DNA from 3 places in the Aquimarina sp. I32.4 genome. Region 2 is predicted to be linked to each of the others. Evidence: riboswitches for the same ligand, from Rfam matches in the RefSeq annotation. Region 2 holds a riboswitch; each other region holds the start of a gene.
The links. A riboswitch is a leader RNA that binds a small molecule or an ion and turns the genes downstream of it on or off. The one in region 2 is predicted to bind cobalamin.

Region 1 (5,840 bases), on a different contig from region 2:
TTACTACAAGAGTTCTGGGGCAAAGGAATTATGAAAGAAGTAATGCCTAGACTTTTTGAAGAAGGTTTTACCAAATTGGATTTAAACAGAATAGAAGGCTATGTGGTAAGTGATAATGAAAAATGTAAAAATGGTCTAGAAAAAATAAACTTCACCTATGAAGGAACAATGAGAGAATGTGAAATCAAAAATGGAAAAACAATAAATGTAGACCTCTATTCTATATTAAAAAGTGAATGGAATAATAAAGATAAAACCAGTAACTAGATGATGCCTAAATGATATGTAGATAAATTGATCTAAATCCCTAAAACTTTTTTGATTTTACTGCTTAATGATTTTTTAGCCTCTCCAGGTTTTTCATCTTCTTCAAAGAGAATACCTTTTACGTTGAGGTGATGTCCTATTTGTTCTTTTCCAAAGTCTTCTTCAAAACCAACAACTTGTTTTCGATACTTACACAGTTGGCAATTCATATAAGCCATTCCTGTTTTGGCTTCTTCCAGACGCTCATCAAAAGCTTTTAATAATAGCTCATCTGTGCCAAAAGGAGCTGTATAGATATAATCTTGGTCAGAGGCATTATTCATAGCTGTAACATGACCATAAATACGCTCTAATAATACTCCAGTAAAAAAGAAGAAGGGGATAACAAGAGTACGTTTGAATCCTAATTTTTCGATTAACTTGAGAGATTCATCTACTTTGGGATATGCTGTTCCGCTATATGCAGTAGTTGCAAAACCAAATCCCATTCCTTCCCAGAGCATACTGGTTAGCTTACAAACATCACTATTGGCATCGGGATCGGTAGTACCTCTACCAATAACAACCAAACAAGTATCTTTTCTATCCAAAGGCGATAATTGAGATTCAGTTTCTTCAACTCTCTTTACCGCAAGATCTAGTAAAAAAGAGCTAACCCCAATATGTTTTGCCATAGTAATGGTAAGATCAGAATGATAACTCTGTATGGTATTCAACTCATATGGGATATCATTTTTGGCATGAGATCCAGCAAACAAAATTACTGGCAAAGCATATATTTTGCGAATCCCATTCAAATACATGCGTTCTACTGCGGCTTCATACGTAGGGTGATTAAACTCTAGAAAACCGTAATCAACGTCATAATCTTTCTCATAGCGATCTTTGAGGATAGTGACCAATCGCTTAAAAGAAGTAATTGCGGCTTCCCTACGACTACCATGTCCACAAAGTAATATTCCTTCTTTCATCTGTTTATTGTTCTTTTATTTGTCAAAATAACAAAAATCAATATATTATATAGGGTCAGCCCCTATGATCAAAACAACAGGCATCTGTATTGAGCTATTGTTAATTTGTTCTTGTATGTTTCCTAGAGTACCTGTGATAATTTCCTGATTAGATCGAGACACATTGGATGCTGCATTTACAGGAATAGTGTCATCTTTACAAACCTCTAGCAATTTTGGAATAATCCTATGTAGACTTTTGAGACCCATGTATATAGAAATGGTATTGCCAGCTTTGAGCATATGCGCAATACCAGTAAGCTGCTCAAAAGAATAATCTGCCGTATGGGCAGTGCATATGAGCATAGCGTTAGATTTCTTTCTTTCTGTAATCGGAATATTAAAAATATTGGCTGCTGCTAGTGCTGCAGAAATACCAGGAACCACCTCAAAAGGAACTTCTTTTTGGGTAAGATACCGAGCCTCTTCTGCTGCTCGCCCGTATACATAAGGATCACCAGACTTAAGCCTTACAACCCTTTTGCCCTCAAAATGGTGTATACACAGTAAATCATTGATTTTTTGTTGGCGTTCTGTCTGGTCAGAGGTATCTCCAAATTTACGTCCTACATATATTTTTTCTCCATCTGTATTTATATTCAATATCGTATCAGATACGAGATTATCGTGTAAGATGATATCTGCCTCTTTGATAAGGCGAGATGCTTTTACGGTAAGTAGTTCTGGATCTCCTGGTCCAGCTCCTACAATTGCAACAGGGTACATGATCAAATCAGTTTTAATGGGTCTGGGTGAATATAAGTATAGTCTAACAAATTTTTACTTTTAGTATTAGATATAATCTTATATGCGATAGTATCTTGCTTGATAAAACTAGGAGGTGTAAGTCCTATTTTGTCGGCAGCAAGAGTATAATATTCTTTGCGTAATGGGTGTTTGTCTGCACAGCCATTTATGATTTCGCCCCAACTGCCTTTTTCTATAATAGCATTAATGAGCCCTATACAATCATCTCTATGAATTACATTTATAGGAGCATCACCGTTGAGTACGTCTTTTTTATTGGCAAGAAAACGCCCTGGTAATCGATCATCTCCTATGAGTCCACTGAGTCGTAAGATGGTTACTTGATTTCCAAATTGTTTTTGGAGCAACTTTTCTACTGCAGCGACGGCTTTTCCTGACTCTTTTTCTGGAGCAATGTCTAGTTTTTCAGAAACTTCTCCATTAGTATTCTGATACACAGAAGTAGAGCTTATAAAAAGTATTTTTTGCGTCTCAGAAATAAAAGGAAGTATATCTTGTATCTGCTGCTGATAGAGTTCTATAATATTAGGAACTCTCTTTGGAGGGAAATTAATAATAATAATATCACTTTCTGAGGTAAAATTTTGATATGCCTCTTTATTAGCTTTACCCAATGTCAAAATAGAAGGTATAATTCCTTCTTTTTTTAAGACTTCTATCTTACCCTCTGTAGTGGTAGAACCTTTTATTGTATCTCCTTTTGTGATACGATCTATAGCTAGAGGTAAGCCCAACCACCCACAGCCTAATATACTTATCTTTCTAGGATTCATTATTAATTCTTATTTGATCTGGTGACATTGATAGATAAATTTTGAGGATATGATGCCATGTAGTGGTATCTTCTTCTCGTATCCATATGGTAACCAGATGTTTTCCTTTTCTGTTTTTAAGCCGTATTGCTTTGGTAAAGATAGTTCTTTTTTTTAGCCAAATAACTTCTGCATTACCTACTTTACGATCTGCAATTTCAGTAGAGATATCCTTGGGTATTGCTGCAATAGCTAATTGTAACTGAAGTTCAGGCCCTTTGATTTTTATATCATAATCATCGGTGTAATCAACCTGATGAGATGTTGTTATTTCAACCAAAGCATCACCGTAAGTTTGTATAGCGATAGCTCTGGGTTCTTGAAATAGATATTGAAACAAAGGATAAATATGTTGATCTGAGGCAAAACCTTTGGTAAGTAGCACTTCTCCTAATTCGGGATCTGTTTTATGTCTAAAAGAGGGAGGGGTTATTACCCGCTCATTATCTGTGATTATCTCTGCCCATTCATCTTTGTATAGTAGATGTTCTTCTATTGGTTGGTTATGCTCAAGATGAGATTTCATAATTGATACGGCCTTGTCAGGAGTAAGGTTTTTATACCAAAAATTACCTGGTTGTACAATCCATGTAGGGGCATCCTCGCATCTACCATTACATCTAGACTTTATCGTATGAGTAGTATCCCATAAGCCATTGTTTCTGATATATGCTCTAGCTTCTCTTATAGCGATTTCACTTTTTGCCTTTCGGCACGAGCCGCCATCACAAAATTGAAAAGTGGTGTGTACTTTGCTTATGTTTTTTCCCATAATAAAAAGAAATATAAAAGCAGGAAAAAGAAGTCAAAATAGAAATAGCTATGGTATCGCAATTTCTTTTATAACCAACCCTTTACCCGAGAGTTACTATTTGTGTTTTTATATGGCAGGTCTCCTGACTTACGTAGTGCTATCGCCTTCCCATATAAAAACATATACAGTGGCATTGATGATAGTACCTTTTATAAAACGCATTACAGTTGCGGGAACAGTTTTGGATTTTCACCAAATTCCCTTTTCATCTTTTATTTCTAAAAGAACCATAAATTTGGAAGCGAAGATACTTTATTTTGCTTAGGAACCTATTGTAACTTTCTTTATTACAGGCAAATTTTATATTTTCTGGTGTATAAACTCAAAATATAAAGTAGTTTTAAATCAAAGATTTTATATAATCTACGCGTCTTGCTAAATTAGTTTTAGGGAGTGTTTTGACAGTAAAACCAAGTGTATGGTATACATTTATGAGATGTTTATGAATACATGAAGCTTCTTGATAAGATTGAGGTCGTTGAGGGTCATTTATATAAATTTCTTTCCACAGAGGAAGTAAAAATACAGTTGTTGCATAGTGCTTATGATAAGGAAAATTATTTAAATACTCAGGAATTATAAACGATTTGGATTGCAGGTAAGCAATGATATCTGGTAGTCCACGGTCAACAAAAGTGTTTTTTTTAATAGGGAACTGTAATTCTTCTATAGTTTGTTTATACAAGAGATCTGCAAATTCAGAAAGATTACCCCAAGGAGTTTTATCACTATTCTTTTTTTGTTGAGAGATTATTAGTTGCCTTGATATTTCGGCAAAACATAGATAACCTTCTTTTTGCAAGGTATTGATTAAGCTTGTTTTTCCTGTTCCAGGGGCTCCTGTAATAATGTGTCTTTTGTGCATTATAAAAAATAATATACAGTACAGATAAAAAATACAAATGTAAAGGTTACTTTTTGATTAATCCAGGCTACTTTTTTTATTTCATCATGTGCAAGAATCCTATCATTGGTTCCTATGTAAGGTTTATCTACTAATTTACCGTGATAGTAATTAGGACCGCCAAATCTGCAATCCAGAATCGCGGCTAATGCCGCTTCGGGATATCCTGCATTAGGGCTAGAGTGTTGTTTGCCATATTGTAGTACAAAAGAAATTTTATGCAGTTTGAAGGTGACCAATAGCATAAGAAAAGCGGTCATCCTTGCAGGGATATAGTTTACAACATCATCTAGCTTTGCCGCAAATCTTCCAAAATATAAGTAACGCTGATTTTTATAACCTATCATAGAATCTAAAGTATTGATCATTTTGTACATCATAGCTCCTGTTACCCCAAACAAGGCATAATAAAAAAGAGGAGCAATAACACCATCACTCAGGTTTTCTGATAAGGTTTCAAAAACGGCAGTTTTTACCTGTTGTGGATTCAGTTGATCTGTTTCTCGTCCTACAATCCATGACAGTCGTTTTCTGCCAGATTCAATCCCTTCTCGTAGTGCTTTAAAAACAGCTTTTCCCTCATCTATCAAACTTTTATTTGCTAATGAATAGAAGACAAATATAGAGGTGCAGGTATAATATACTATTGGATAGGGGAAAGTAATTATATGCAGTATATAAAAAAATAATAAGGTACTTATTAATAAGATAATAGTGAGGAACCTGCCTTTTTGATATGTAAAGGGAAAGGTGTTTAATTGTCCTTCTCCATACGATATAGCATTTCCAAATAATCGTATAGGGTGGGGGAGCCATCGGGGATCTCCTAGAATCAAATCAAGAAAGTACCCAATGAGCAAGGGTAGGATTACTGTACTATACTCCATTGTTGTAATGCATTAACTAGTAATTGATTTTTCTCTGGGCATTGACTGGCAATACGAATATAATGATTGTCTAATCCTCTAAAATTGGATGCATCTCTAATCAGTAATTGATGTGTATATGCTAAATAATCTTTGAGAGCGGTGGCATTGGGGGTATCTAATTTTATTAAAAAATAATTGGTTTCTGATGGTATCACTGTAAAACCATCGATAGTATTAATTTGATGTTGCAATTGTATACTATAGGTAAGTAGTGTTGCCATATCAGGAGATAATTCTGTATAGTTTTTGAATATGTATTTTCCAGCTTCAATAGCCAAGGTGTTTACGCTCCAAGGCATTTTTGTTTGCTGTATTTTTTTTCCTATTCCTGGATTG
Region 2 (5,840 bases):
ATGTGTGTAAAGTAATGTTGTTGCAATAAAACGACTTGTGCTATGCCCTGCTATTATAACTAGAGGGATGTAGAATGCCTCTATATTTTGCAAGGAAGCAAATTTTAATGCTAATAAAAGGAATAGACCAATAGTACCATAGGTTCCTAATCGAGAGTCCTTCATAATGAGCAATATCTTCTCTTTTGTCCATCCCCCACCAAAACCATCACATACATCTGCAAAACCATCTTCATGAAATGCTCCTGTGCTATATATTGTTGTAGATATTGATAGTAGTAATGAGATTTCTATAGAAAAAAGAAAAGAACTCAAGTAAAAAACAGAAGCTCCTATACTGCCTACAACAATTCCTACCAAAGAGAAATATTTGGAACTGAGTTTTAAATACTCAGGATCATGATTTACCCATTTTGGGCATGGGATTCGAGTAAAAAACATCAATGCCGTTAGGAAAATATGGATCTCTTTTTTCATCTATTAATTATATATGTTTCCAAAAGGGGATAAAAGCACAGATTATAAGTAGTACTGCCAAAATAATCCCGATACCTCCAACCTTATTTTTCTTTAAAAAAGAAATTACACCAAAATAAAGGCTTAATAAACCAAGACAAACGGTAGCTATTGTAAAGGTTTTGGCGAATTTAAAAATATAGGAATTTGATATTGCAGTATTGTTTGATTGTTCTGTAAAAATAACCGATTTTTTGTATAAATCAATATTAAACCAATAGATAAAATATATTCCAATAATAGCAATACATATAGATAATACTCCTTTTTTCATCTGTTTATATTATTTGTTTTTTATAAACCAATCACTGAATCTATATCTGAGACGTATCCCTTTTTTATTACTTATTACCAGATACTCCTGCGCTTTCAAAACTAGCCATATTATTAAGAAAAGCTACGGCAGAAGCGATGATAGGGTAAGCTACAGCTACTCCCGTTCCTTCTCCTAATCGCATGCCTAAATTAACCAAAGGTTTTTTGTTTAAAAACTCATACATTTTTTGATGTCCTTGTTCTTCTGATACATGTGCAAAAATGCAATAATCAAGTACATTTTGGTACATAGCATGCGCTACTAGTAAAGCAGATGTAACAATAAAACCATCTATAATGATTGTCATTTTGAGTTCGGCTGCCTTAAGGATTGCTCCTGTAATCATAGCTATTTCAAATCCTCCAAAGGTGGCTAATGCTTCTAAGGGAGAGGATAGTGTGTATTGCTGATATACACCTGATAAGATATGTTGTTTATTTTTGATAGCCTGAGTGTCAAGACCTGTACCAGAACCAACACAATTTTTTATAGGAATTTTTGTAAAATATGACATAAGTAAAGAAGCAGAAGAGGTGTTGCCAATTCCCATTTCTCCAAAACCTATTGTATTACATCCATCAGCATGTGATTTTACAATTAAGTCAGCACCTTTTTCTATGGCAGAGATACATTGTGAAGTACTCATGGCAGGTTGTTCCTGATAGTTTTTGGTGCCAAAATCGATTTTAGCATCTATTAATCCAGAGATGTTTTCAAAAGTATGATTTACTCCAGCATCTACTATTTTGAGATCGATAGCATGTTGTTTGCAAAAAACATTGATTGCAGCGCCCTGATTTATAAAATTATAGACCATTTGTGCGGTTACCTCTTGTGGATATGGATTTACTTCTCCTTTACGAGCAATGCCATGATCCCCTGCAAATACCAAAATAGAAGTATTATTCAAACTGGGGCAATCTGTATTCTGTATCATACCAATTTGCAGTGCTATATCCTCTAGAGTTCCTAGCGCTCCAATTGGTTTTGTTTTAGAATCAATTTTGACTTTTAAAGTATTTTCTAGTTTTTGATTTGATAATGGTTGTATCGTAAAGTTTGTTTGCATTTTGACTAATTAGAGTTTTTAATTTGAACAGGAATGCCAGAGACCATTAATACTGCTTTATCGGCATATTGAGCAATATGTTGGTTCATCCAGCCTTGCAATTCGGTAAATTTCCTTCCTACTTTGGTTGTAGCATGAACTCCCATCCCAATTTCATTAGAGATGATGATGATCGTGGCATCAATATCAAGTAGTTTATCAAATTCTTTTTTGGCTTGTGATAGAGATAATTCAACATCATTATTGGTGTCAACAAAAAAATTGGTAAGCCATAATGTAACGCAATCTATTACAACTACACTGTTGTTTTTTATGACTTTAGAAATTTCTTTTTCTTCTTCTATAGAGGTCCATGGCTGGTCTCTATCAGCAATATGTCTGTTTATACGTTCTCTATGACCAGCATCCCAAATACGTGAAGTGGCTAGGTAATAAGGAGTGCTTGATAATTGTAATGCCAGATTTTGAGCATAATTACTTTTGCCAGAACGTTCTCCTCCTGTAATGTAATACAACATTAGATTTGATTTATTATATAGTAGGCAAAGGTAGTTGAATACATTATTTATTTGTTAAAGTAATCTCATTTTCCATAAAATATGATACATTCGCGCAGAATTTTGGTTCTGATACCTTCTTATAAAAGGTTGAAGATTAAAAGGGAATCAGGTGATTTGATGACTAAATATAAAAGAGGGATGTTACATAAGTAATTGATACCTGAATATAGTTTTAATATTCCTGAGCTGTTCCCGCAACTGTAAGTTATGTCTGTTATCGATACAGATGTTTGTTGTTTATTCCTAATAAACCACTGCTTGTGTCAAACTTGTTTTGGCATCTTTTTGAAGCATGATAAAAGAATCTGAAACAAGTTCAGATCAAGTGGGAAGGTCAACAACAAAACGCAAGCCAGGAGACCTGCCAGAGTTCAATATAGTCTAAACTTTCGGGATAAAGGTTTGGGTATGGGTAAACTACATACTTTTTTCCGGCTATTGTAAAAAATAAGTATTTAAGTAATGAACAAAAAAACATTTTTTGGAGCAGCATTTCTAATGCTGGGATCTTCTTTTGTATTTGGACAAGAAATCCAGATAGATAAAAGAGTAAATGAATTGGATGAGGTAGTTATCTCTGATTCAAAATTTAAACTAAAAAGAGAACAAAGTGGTAAAGTAATTACTAAGATTACAGCCAAAGAATTAGAGCAAAGCCAAGGATTATCTGTGGCAACTGTATTGAGTAGATCAGCTGGACTATTTATTAATGGTAATGGTAGTGCGGCAGGTCAAAATTTGGGGGTTTATATTCGAGGGGGGAGAAACCGACAGGTAGTTATTAGAGTTGATGGGGTAACAGTAAGTGATCCTTCTTCTTCTGCTGGAGACTTCGATCTTAGATTATTGTCAGTAAGTCAGATTCAAGAAATCGAAATCCTAAAAGGAGCGTCGAGTACTTTATATGGTTCTGGTGCGGCTACTGCGGTAATCAATATTATTACAAAACCAGAAAGCAAAAAGAAAATTTCTGCTAATTTTCAATCAAGTATAGGTACAAATCAATCACAAGAAGATCAGGATTATGATATTAATGATTTTGTAAATCTAGCTTCTATAAACGGAACAGTAGGAAAAGTAAACTATTTAGCAAGTTTTGGAAACCAATTCACCGATGGGTTGTCTGCTGCAGAAGTTCCAGATGCAAAGAGTGATCCTTTTTCAAAATATAATGTATATGCTAAATTAGGATATCAGTGGAGTGATAATTTCAAATTTCACATTTTTGGAAATCTGGATCAATATAAAAATGATTTTGATGCAGGAGCTAGTGTGGATGCAGATAACCGTTTTGAAAGCAAACAGTTGCGCGCAGGTTCTTTCTGGGAAATCAAATACCCTAATGGTAGCTTTACTTTTACCAATAGTTATGCAACCTTAGAAAGAGATCTTACAAGATCTGGATTTCCTTCTATTTATACAGGAGATGTGCATACATTTGATGCATATAATAAATATACGTTTAATTATTTTTTACACACTGTTGTTGGAGCCAATGGTTCTTATAGCGATTTTGATCTTGAGAGCGTTCCCTTTGGTACTACTGATTTGGTAGAAACCATTAGTGATAATGATGCAGAGTTTGATATTATAGATCCTTATGTGAATGTGGTATACGCTTCACGTTTTGGGCTTAATGTTAATGCAGGAGCAAGACTAAATATTCATAGTGCTTATGATACTCAGCTGGTATATAATGTAAACCCGTCTTATAGTTACTCCTTTGGAGAAAATTATATTAAAGGTCTAGTATCTTATAGTACAGCATATATCACTCCTTCATTATTTCAGTTATATGATACAGCTTTCTCCTCAGGAAATCCTGAGCTAGAACCAGAAGAAAGTACTACGATAGAAGGTGGGATAGAAGTATCGCATAGTAAAAAAACATTATTGAGTGTTGTGTATTTCAATCGTACATCAGAAAATTTTATCACTTTTGACTCTGCTACGTTCGCTAATATTAATGCCACAGATGATATTAAGGTAGATGGAGTAGAGGTAGAAGCCTCTACTGCTGTTTTAGATGATAAATTATCTGTAAAAGGAAACTATACGTTTACCAATATTGATAGATTAACCGATAATATAAGAATACCAAAGCATATGATTAATGCTACTGTTGGGTATCAATTAGGAAAAAAGACGTACACTTCTTTAAGTTACCAGTATAATACAGAACGAGGGGATAGTGATTTTGCAAATGCAGATCCAGTTACTTTTGAGCCAGCAAGAGTTTCTTTGAATAGTTTTGGGATGTTAGATTTCTATATTAATCATCAGGTACTTAAAAATATGAGTGTATATGCAACAATGAGTAATATCACCAACGAAGATTATCAAGAAATATTAGGGTTTAATACCAAAGGAAGAAATGTAAGAATAGGATTTAATTTGAAATTCTAATTGTTATATTGGTTTAATACGAGTTATGGATAAGAATTTCGTATAAAGAGTTTGAATTATTTTGTGTTAGATTAAGGCATAAAATTAAAGAATAGCCTTAGCTATTGTTGAATTTTATAACACAGATATAGTGCAAAAGAAACAAACTATATACGAAATTTTTATGTGTAAATCGTATAACTATGTAGATCGGTAGTATAGTTATGTTAAACAAAAACTCCCAAACAGAATAATTTGGGAGTTTTTGTTTTGTAGTGTATGCTAGTAGTCTAATACCATTTCCAACTTAAATTTACTCAATAAAACCGCGCCTTTTTGTCTGATATTTCAGAATAAAACACGACCGTAGGCCTGCTATGCTTGAGTTTTCTTTTTCATCTAAGTCAAAAATTCATCATTTTTCTTATGAGTAAATTTAAATCAGAACAGGTATAACTAGATGATTATTCTATAGCATCAACATTAAAATCTTCATACATACGTTCATATATAGGAGAGAACATTTTGCTATTACCTACAGATTCTAGTTGCTGTGTAAAATAGCTTTTTGCACTACGTGTACCTAAGATATTATCAATTGCGGCTCTTAGAAGCGGCTCATTTTGATCTCCCAAAATACCAAGATTAGAAAACTCTTCATCAACCTGTACATTAGGAGCAAACCCATTGAAATAATCGGTAAAACCAACAGAGTTGATAGACTTAAGCACTAGTGGTTGCATTGCATAAGTATGTCCAGTGTTTGCATTATCCCTTCTAAAATTATCAGAATCATACACTGTGATAGAAGCTTGAAATTTACCTCTAGTGGTATCACCAATTTTTATAGTTTGTATATAAGGGTCTAGCCCATTAATGACTAATTCACTTGCAGAAGCAGAGCTTCTGGAAGTAAGAATATAAACCCTTGTTAGATTTAAGCTATTAATAGCGTCATTATCTCTTGTCTTGTCTGTAAAAAGATTGGTCGCTC
Region 3 (5,840 bases), on a different contig from region 2:
CCTATTTGCTGGTAGTTATCTACACTTGTTCTTTCTACTATATTATTTTTTAACATATAATACGCAGAGATTGTAGCTGCAATTTTATTATTTTTTTGAAATTTGACTCCTAATTCATTTTGAAATCCTGTTTCTGGATCAAATACAGTACCGTCTGGTGTTACTCTTCTTGAAGGTTTAAAATAATTAGAATATGAAGCAAAGATACTTACTACATCTTTGATCGGTTGGTATATCAACCCTGCACGATATGACAATGACGATGATGGTATTTTTGTACGATCTCCAGCAGTAATCAAATCCCTATTATTATCGATCGCATCCCTATAATATGTTCCTGTAAATCTATCATATCGCAGTCCTATTAATCCTTTTAATTTATCAGAAATCTTAATCCAATCCTGCAAATAAAATGCATACACCACTTCTTTTTTTACATCTACCCTAGTATCAACAGCCTCAATATGCCCTTGATTCAAAACAGGGTTTTGAACAGAGATAGTAGTAAAAGTTCCAGGTCCTACTACTTCTCCTCTAAAAGTTCTGCGATCCAAAATACTTACAGAATTCCCTAATAAAGCTTTATGCTCAATCCCCCCTGTTTTGAAAGTATAACTCAAATCCAACTGGTTCTGAAATGTTTTGGTTTGATGATTAAAATAAAAAGGGAAAGCTCTAGTGATAGAATCTTGCCGCTCATTTACTTCTAAAAACTCTGTAGACAGATAATCTATATCATCATCTGAATAGGACAAATGATCAGATAACTTTAAATCTTCACTAAAATGATGTGTATACTTGATTTGATAATCAAAACGTTTGTGTTTTAGGTGGTCTTGCGGGTCATTATATCTGGTTTCTGGATTCATCCCTTCAATTACATTACTGTCTTCATCTACAGGAATACCTGTATCTGTATCATAAACATCACTATTTGTCTGAAAATAAAAAGATAATTCATCTTTTGTAGAGGGGGTAAAGTCTAACATTAGAGATCCATTGTTGGTAGCTACACCATAATCTCTCCATCCACTAGTACGTGTCATCCCTAAATCTACTCTATATCGCAATTTATCAGAAATCGGACCTCCGACACCTCCTTCGATATTATAGGTATCAAAACTTCCATAGGTACTTTTGAAATTGGCTTTTTGAGTATAACTAGGTTTTTTACGAACAATATTTATAATCCCTCCCAATGCCGAATGACCATACAATACTCCTGCTGGCCCTTTTAGAACTTCTATTCGCTCTACATTGGATAAGTTTGTTGAAGGGGCACTGGTAGATAGGTTGTGTCTCTCATCTCTGACTCCATCAACCAACAATACAAAATTATTAAATCCTCGAATTCTGAATGTTTGAAAACCTCCATACCTGTTTATTGGGCGTACTCCTGTTGCACTCTTTACAGCATCTCCTAAATCAGAAACATTACGTTGCTCCATAACCTTTGCATTAACACTATAGGCAGTTACAGGAATATCTATACCTTGAACCCCTAACTTATTAACGTTTAATATTTCTTTTCCTATTTTATTAGGATCGCTATCGATGAGTACCTCATCTAATCCATTAATATTTTTTGTGAGGGTAACTTCTAACATGTGTGTTGCTCGAGATAAGCTAATATGTTTACTATTCTTTTGATAGCCCATTGCTGAAAAAAGTATCTCATATGCCCCTTTCTCTAATGAGATTGAATAGGTTCCTTCTTGATTGGTTGTTGTTCCTAAATTTGTTTCTTGTACACTGATAGATACATTAGGGATTCCTTTTCCTGTAATTTGATCTTTAACAGTTCCTGTAATTGTAATGCTTGATTGCGCATAGGCAGTAATAGCCAATAGTAATAAGGCACTGCATAATACTAATTTTTTCATTTTAAAAAATTGAGATTAAGCAGGGAAAATTGTAGAAATAAATAAAGACTCCCCCTTTGTTGAAGGTGGCTATTATTATTCTTACTCTTTACCCGAGAGTTAATAATGATTAATAATTTATGGCAGGTCTCCTGACTTGGCTCGGTATGTGTCTCCTTCCCATAGCCTTGCTACAGTGGTTTTATGACACTCCTTTTTATGAGTCTTACAGTTGCGGGAACAGTTTTGGATTTTCACCAAATTCCCTTTTAATTTTTACCAGAGGTAAAAAACCATGAATCGGGCGCGAAGATAGTTTTTATTTTATAGTACACACAATTAGAAATGATATAACTATATATTACAAGAAACTAACGGCTAATTATTAAATCCGATTTATACATTGAAAAATCTATAAAATCATTTTTATAGCTATAGGAGAACAGCTATAACTTGTATTTTTTTTGAATTTCTGTAGGAAGATAAAGTATCATCTTTTCTTCTTCTTCTTCATAATAACCAAAACACTTATATCTGTTTGGCAATTCATATAAAGCATACATTCCATATCCTTCGAGTATTTCTATTTTTGAAAATATTATTGGAGTAACATGAGTAGTAATATGTTTCTCTTCATAATCAGCATCCTCTTTTCTACCATATGATATCATACCATATAAACCATCATTTTTGATTAAGGTATGACTGGTATACTCCCCTTTTACTGTATACAAAGAATCATACGTTTTTTTTGTAATTTTCTCTTCATATACCAAATCAAACAGACCTTCCTTATTCCCTTCTTTATACACAGAAATCAATGCCATACGCTCTGATGGAATATTTTGTGAGTATAATAATCGATCAGGAACTATAGTAGATGCTATTTGTTTTTTATAAATGATTCTTGCTCTAACGTCTTTTATTTCGTATTTCTTATCACCTAATGCGTGTAATTTATATGGAGTATTTTTATAATCCCCAAAACCAATATAACTAAAAGAGTTGTCTGATACAAAATAATCTGTTTTTACAGCGCCATTCATATCAAACAATAAAAATTTATCTCCAGAAAACCGAGCGATGATATGTTTTTTCCCATCAAATAATTGGGATTCTATTTTTTTATACGAATCCCAGGGTATAAGAACAGCTCCATCTTTATTTATAACACTCTTTTTACCATTAAGTTCTACTATATATAAAAAATCAGAAAGCGTATAATCTGATTTCAACATATCATATGTAGGAGCTACAACACAAGTATGAGTATTCAGGTTATAAACACCGTACTTTTTGCCTTTCTTAATTCGTAATAATGGATATCGTAATACTGAGTAATCATCATATCCGTTAAGGATTGTTTTTTTATATGCATCTACCAAAAAAACAGTGTCTTTGATCACTACTTTAAAAATATCATTCCCTTGGGGTGATCCCATATATTTAGGTATATTATCATAACTAGGCTGTGTTAGTATCTTACCATTTTTTGCAACCAGCCCCCAACTTGTCCCATTATAATAGGGTACTTGTCCCCAAACGGTACAACATAATAAAAGTAAACTGGTCGCAAAAAACTGTTGTATCATTACAATTACTGAATTTTATATTTAGCTTTAATAGATTTTGGTAAATAGATCGTTTTCTTATCCTCTACTACCATATATCCTCTTACATTTTTTGGTAAGCTTATGATAAAAGTTTTATATAACTCTTTAGATTTTTCTATTTGTAAAAACAGAGGTTGAGTTATGGTGCGTTGCTCTATCTCACCATCATAATTTTTATACAGATATTCCAATCCAACATATTTTCCTTTTTTTCCTAAGAAATAAGATCCATCTTTTATTCTATCTAACTGATCATACTTTGCATCAACCACTATCTTTTTACTCAATATACTGTAGATACCAATTTTCTTTTTGTAAGAGATATATGCAAAATCAGATTCTAAGTTTTTCTTAGGGTTTAATAATGATTCTATTTTATATCCTTTCGGCAGGTCAATCGTATTACTTTGTTTACAAGACTTGATTTGGTATACGCCTTCTTCTGTAGTAATCAACTCATCCTTGTGTTTACATCTAAGACCACCACTAGACATATAATCTTCCTCTTCAACCATTTCTATAATTGTATCTTCAAAACTATCATCATTACTATCAACTACAGGTTTAGGCATTTTTTTTCCATCCATATACATGTATGTTGCATCATAATTATTATCATTCAGCTGGATTACATCGATTTCTTTACCGTCTTTTTGCATTTCTTCTATATAAATGCTTTTCCATTTTTTATCAGGAGTTACAATGGTTTTATATGCTGTATTTATAAGTCCTTTTGCTTTTTCAGCATCTTCTACTACAAAGAACAAGTTATCTTGCGAATCATATCTGTCTAATATTTCCTTATACACAGTAGGTATTACTTCTTTCTTTTTATCTAGATCATATATTCCTACTTTTTCTCCCTTACTACATAATACCACATTTTTGTTTAATTTATATCCAGAAAAACTATTGTAATCCTCATATCCTGTAACTAATACATTTCCTTTTTCATCTATTAGAGAAACAATATTTTTATTAAAACTTTTATATAATTTCTTTTTTTTAGTAATCTGAACAAAAATTGGGCTAATACTATCTGTATCTAAAATAGTAATCTCTAAGTCTGCTCCATCAGACAATCCCCAATTAGTCCCATCGTAAAAAGGAAACAATTGTTCTTTTTGAGAAAATAAGTTTTGGCAATTAATTACAAAAACAAATAAGATAATGTATCGCATAATCTAGAATTTTAAATCATTGTATATTCGTCAAAAATAGTATTATTTGATTATTTATTAGGGAAAAGTGCTTTATTGTTCTTTAAAAAACCTCTTGATAATTCTAATAGAATTCAAAAAAAAAAATAAAATCATTACTTTTTCATTCTTTTTCACCACATAAATCCTTAAAATTGCAGATAAAACACGCACAGTAATAAAGAATTTCTCTATTTAATTACTTCTTTTATAAATTTTATAAAGAAATCTTTATTTTTTTTTGTCTATTAGAAAAATTAAATTATTTTAATAGTAGTCACTAATTTTTGTTTAATTGCGCTTAAAAAGCAATAAGCGATTATATCTTTAATAAAAAGGTAAGTTATGGAATTAATAGAAAAAGCATTGGAGTTCGAAAATAGAAAAATGAATAATATGAGTACTAGTGATAGAGTTTCAGCCTCTAGAGAAGCTAAGGCACTTATATTAAGCATTAATAAAATCTATAAAGAAACTAAAGATCCAGACCTTATGGATCTTATGAAACGTATTACAGAAAAGAAAAAGAAAATCGAAAAGAGATTAAAAGGAATGCCCGATAAGGTATAACTATATTTATGCATCATATTAATCTGTATTGAATAAGTTCAATACAGATTAATATTGCTTAATATCTTGTATGCTAGAATACTTTGTTTCTCTAATTAGAGAAATACTAGTATTGTTTAATCTAAGTATACCAGTTTATAATTTTCCATCTTTTAAGTAACTAGGAGATATCCCGTATTTCTTTTTAAAAGCTGTAGAGAAATGCTGAGGGTTCTTATATCCTAAATAATCAGAAACCTCATTTACCAACATTTTCTGTATTAATAGTAAATCCTTGGCTTTACGCATTTTTATATTTTGGATGTAGCCAAATACGGTTGTCCCAAATACTTTTTTAAAACCTTTTTTAAGACTACATTCATTGGTTCCTATCTGTTTTGCTAAATCTGATAATGTCAAAGGGTCTTTCAATCTTTTCTCTATCAAATCTCTAGCTTGATTCATTAATTTTAAATTTACAAATACAGATAAATCAACCTGCTCCATACAATCTTGAATTTGTTTCATTTGTAGCATCAATAACTTTAGGACTCTAGATTCTAAAAACATTTTTCTATAATGCCCTTTTCTTTGACAATTGATGACCTCCTCTATAA

Region 1: it holds a riboswitch for cobalamin, as region 2 does, so the genes downstream of both, CVD18_RS13110 (ferredoxin) here and CVD18_RS11780 (TonB-dependent siderophore receptor) in region 2, are expected to answer to the same signal.
Region 3: it holds a riboswitch for cobalamin, as region 2 does, so the genes downstream of both, CVD18_RS00595 (TonB-dependent receptor) here and CVD18_RS11780 (TonB-dependent siderophore receptor) in region 2, are expected to answer to the same signal.

Annotation. Positions count from the first base shown of each region.
Region 1 is NZ_PGUB01000054.1:22,494-28,333, reverse strand. Features, by position in the region: gene CVD18_RS13130 (GNAT family N-acetyltransferase) at 1-267, shown strand, start outside; gene CVD18_RS13125 (sirohydrochlorin chelatase) at 300-1,238, opposite strand; gene cobA (uroporphyrinogen-III C-methyltransferase) at 1,284-2,003, opposite strand; gene CVD18_RS13115 (NAD(P)-dependent oxidoreductase) at 2,006-2,818, opposite strand; gene CVD18_RS13110 (ferredoxin) at 2,808-3,629, opposite strand; cobalamin riboswitch at 3,726-3,918, opposite strand; gene CVD18_RS13105 (AAA family ATPase) at 4,012-4,536, opposite strand; gene cbiB (adenosylcobinamide-phosphate synthase CbiB) at 4,536-5,462, opposite strand; gene CVD18_RS13095 (histidinol-phosphate transaminase) at 5,444-5,840, opposite strand, start outside.
Region 2 is NZ_PGUB01000046.1:24,282-30,121, reverse strand. Features, by position in the region: gene CVD18_RS11800 (adenosylcobinamide-GDP ribazoletransferase) at 1-477, opposite strand, end outside; gene CVD18_RS11795 (hypothetical protein) at 485-790, opposite strand; gene cobT (nicotinate-nucleotide--dimethylbenzimidazole phosphoribosyltransferase) at 858-1,901, opposite strand; gene CVD18_RS11785 (bifunctional adenosylcobinamide kinase/adenosylcobinamide-phosphate guanylyltransferase) at 1,907-2,419, opposite strand; cobalamin riboswitch at 2,506-2,845, shown strand; gene CVD18_RS11780 (TonB-dependent siderophore receptor) at 2,924-4,867, shown strand; gene CVD18_RS11775 (S41 family peptidase) at 5,311-5,840, opposite strand, start outside.
Region 3 is NZ_PGUB01000002.1:21,468-27,307, reverse strand. Features, by position in the region: gene CVD18_RS00595 (TonB-dependent receptor) at 1-1,883, opposite strand, end outside; cobalamin riboswitch at 1,987-2,175, opposite strand; gene CVD18_RS00590 (hypothetical protein) at 2,309-3,454, opposite strand; gene CVD18_RS00585 (hypothetical protein) at 3,460-4,656, opposite strand; gene CVD18_RS00580 (hypothetical protein) at 5,020-5,244, shown strand; gene CVD18_RS00575 (AraC family transcriptional regulator) at 5,380-5,840, opposite strand, start outside.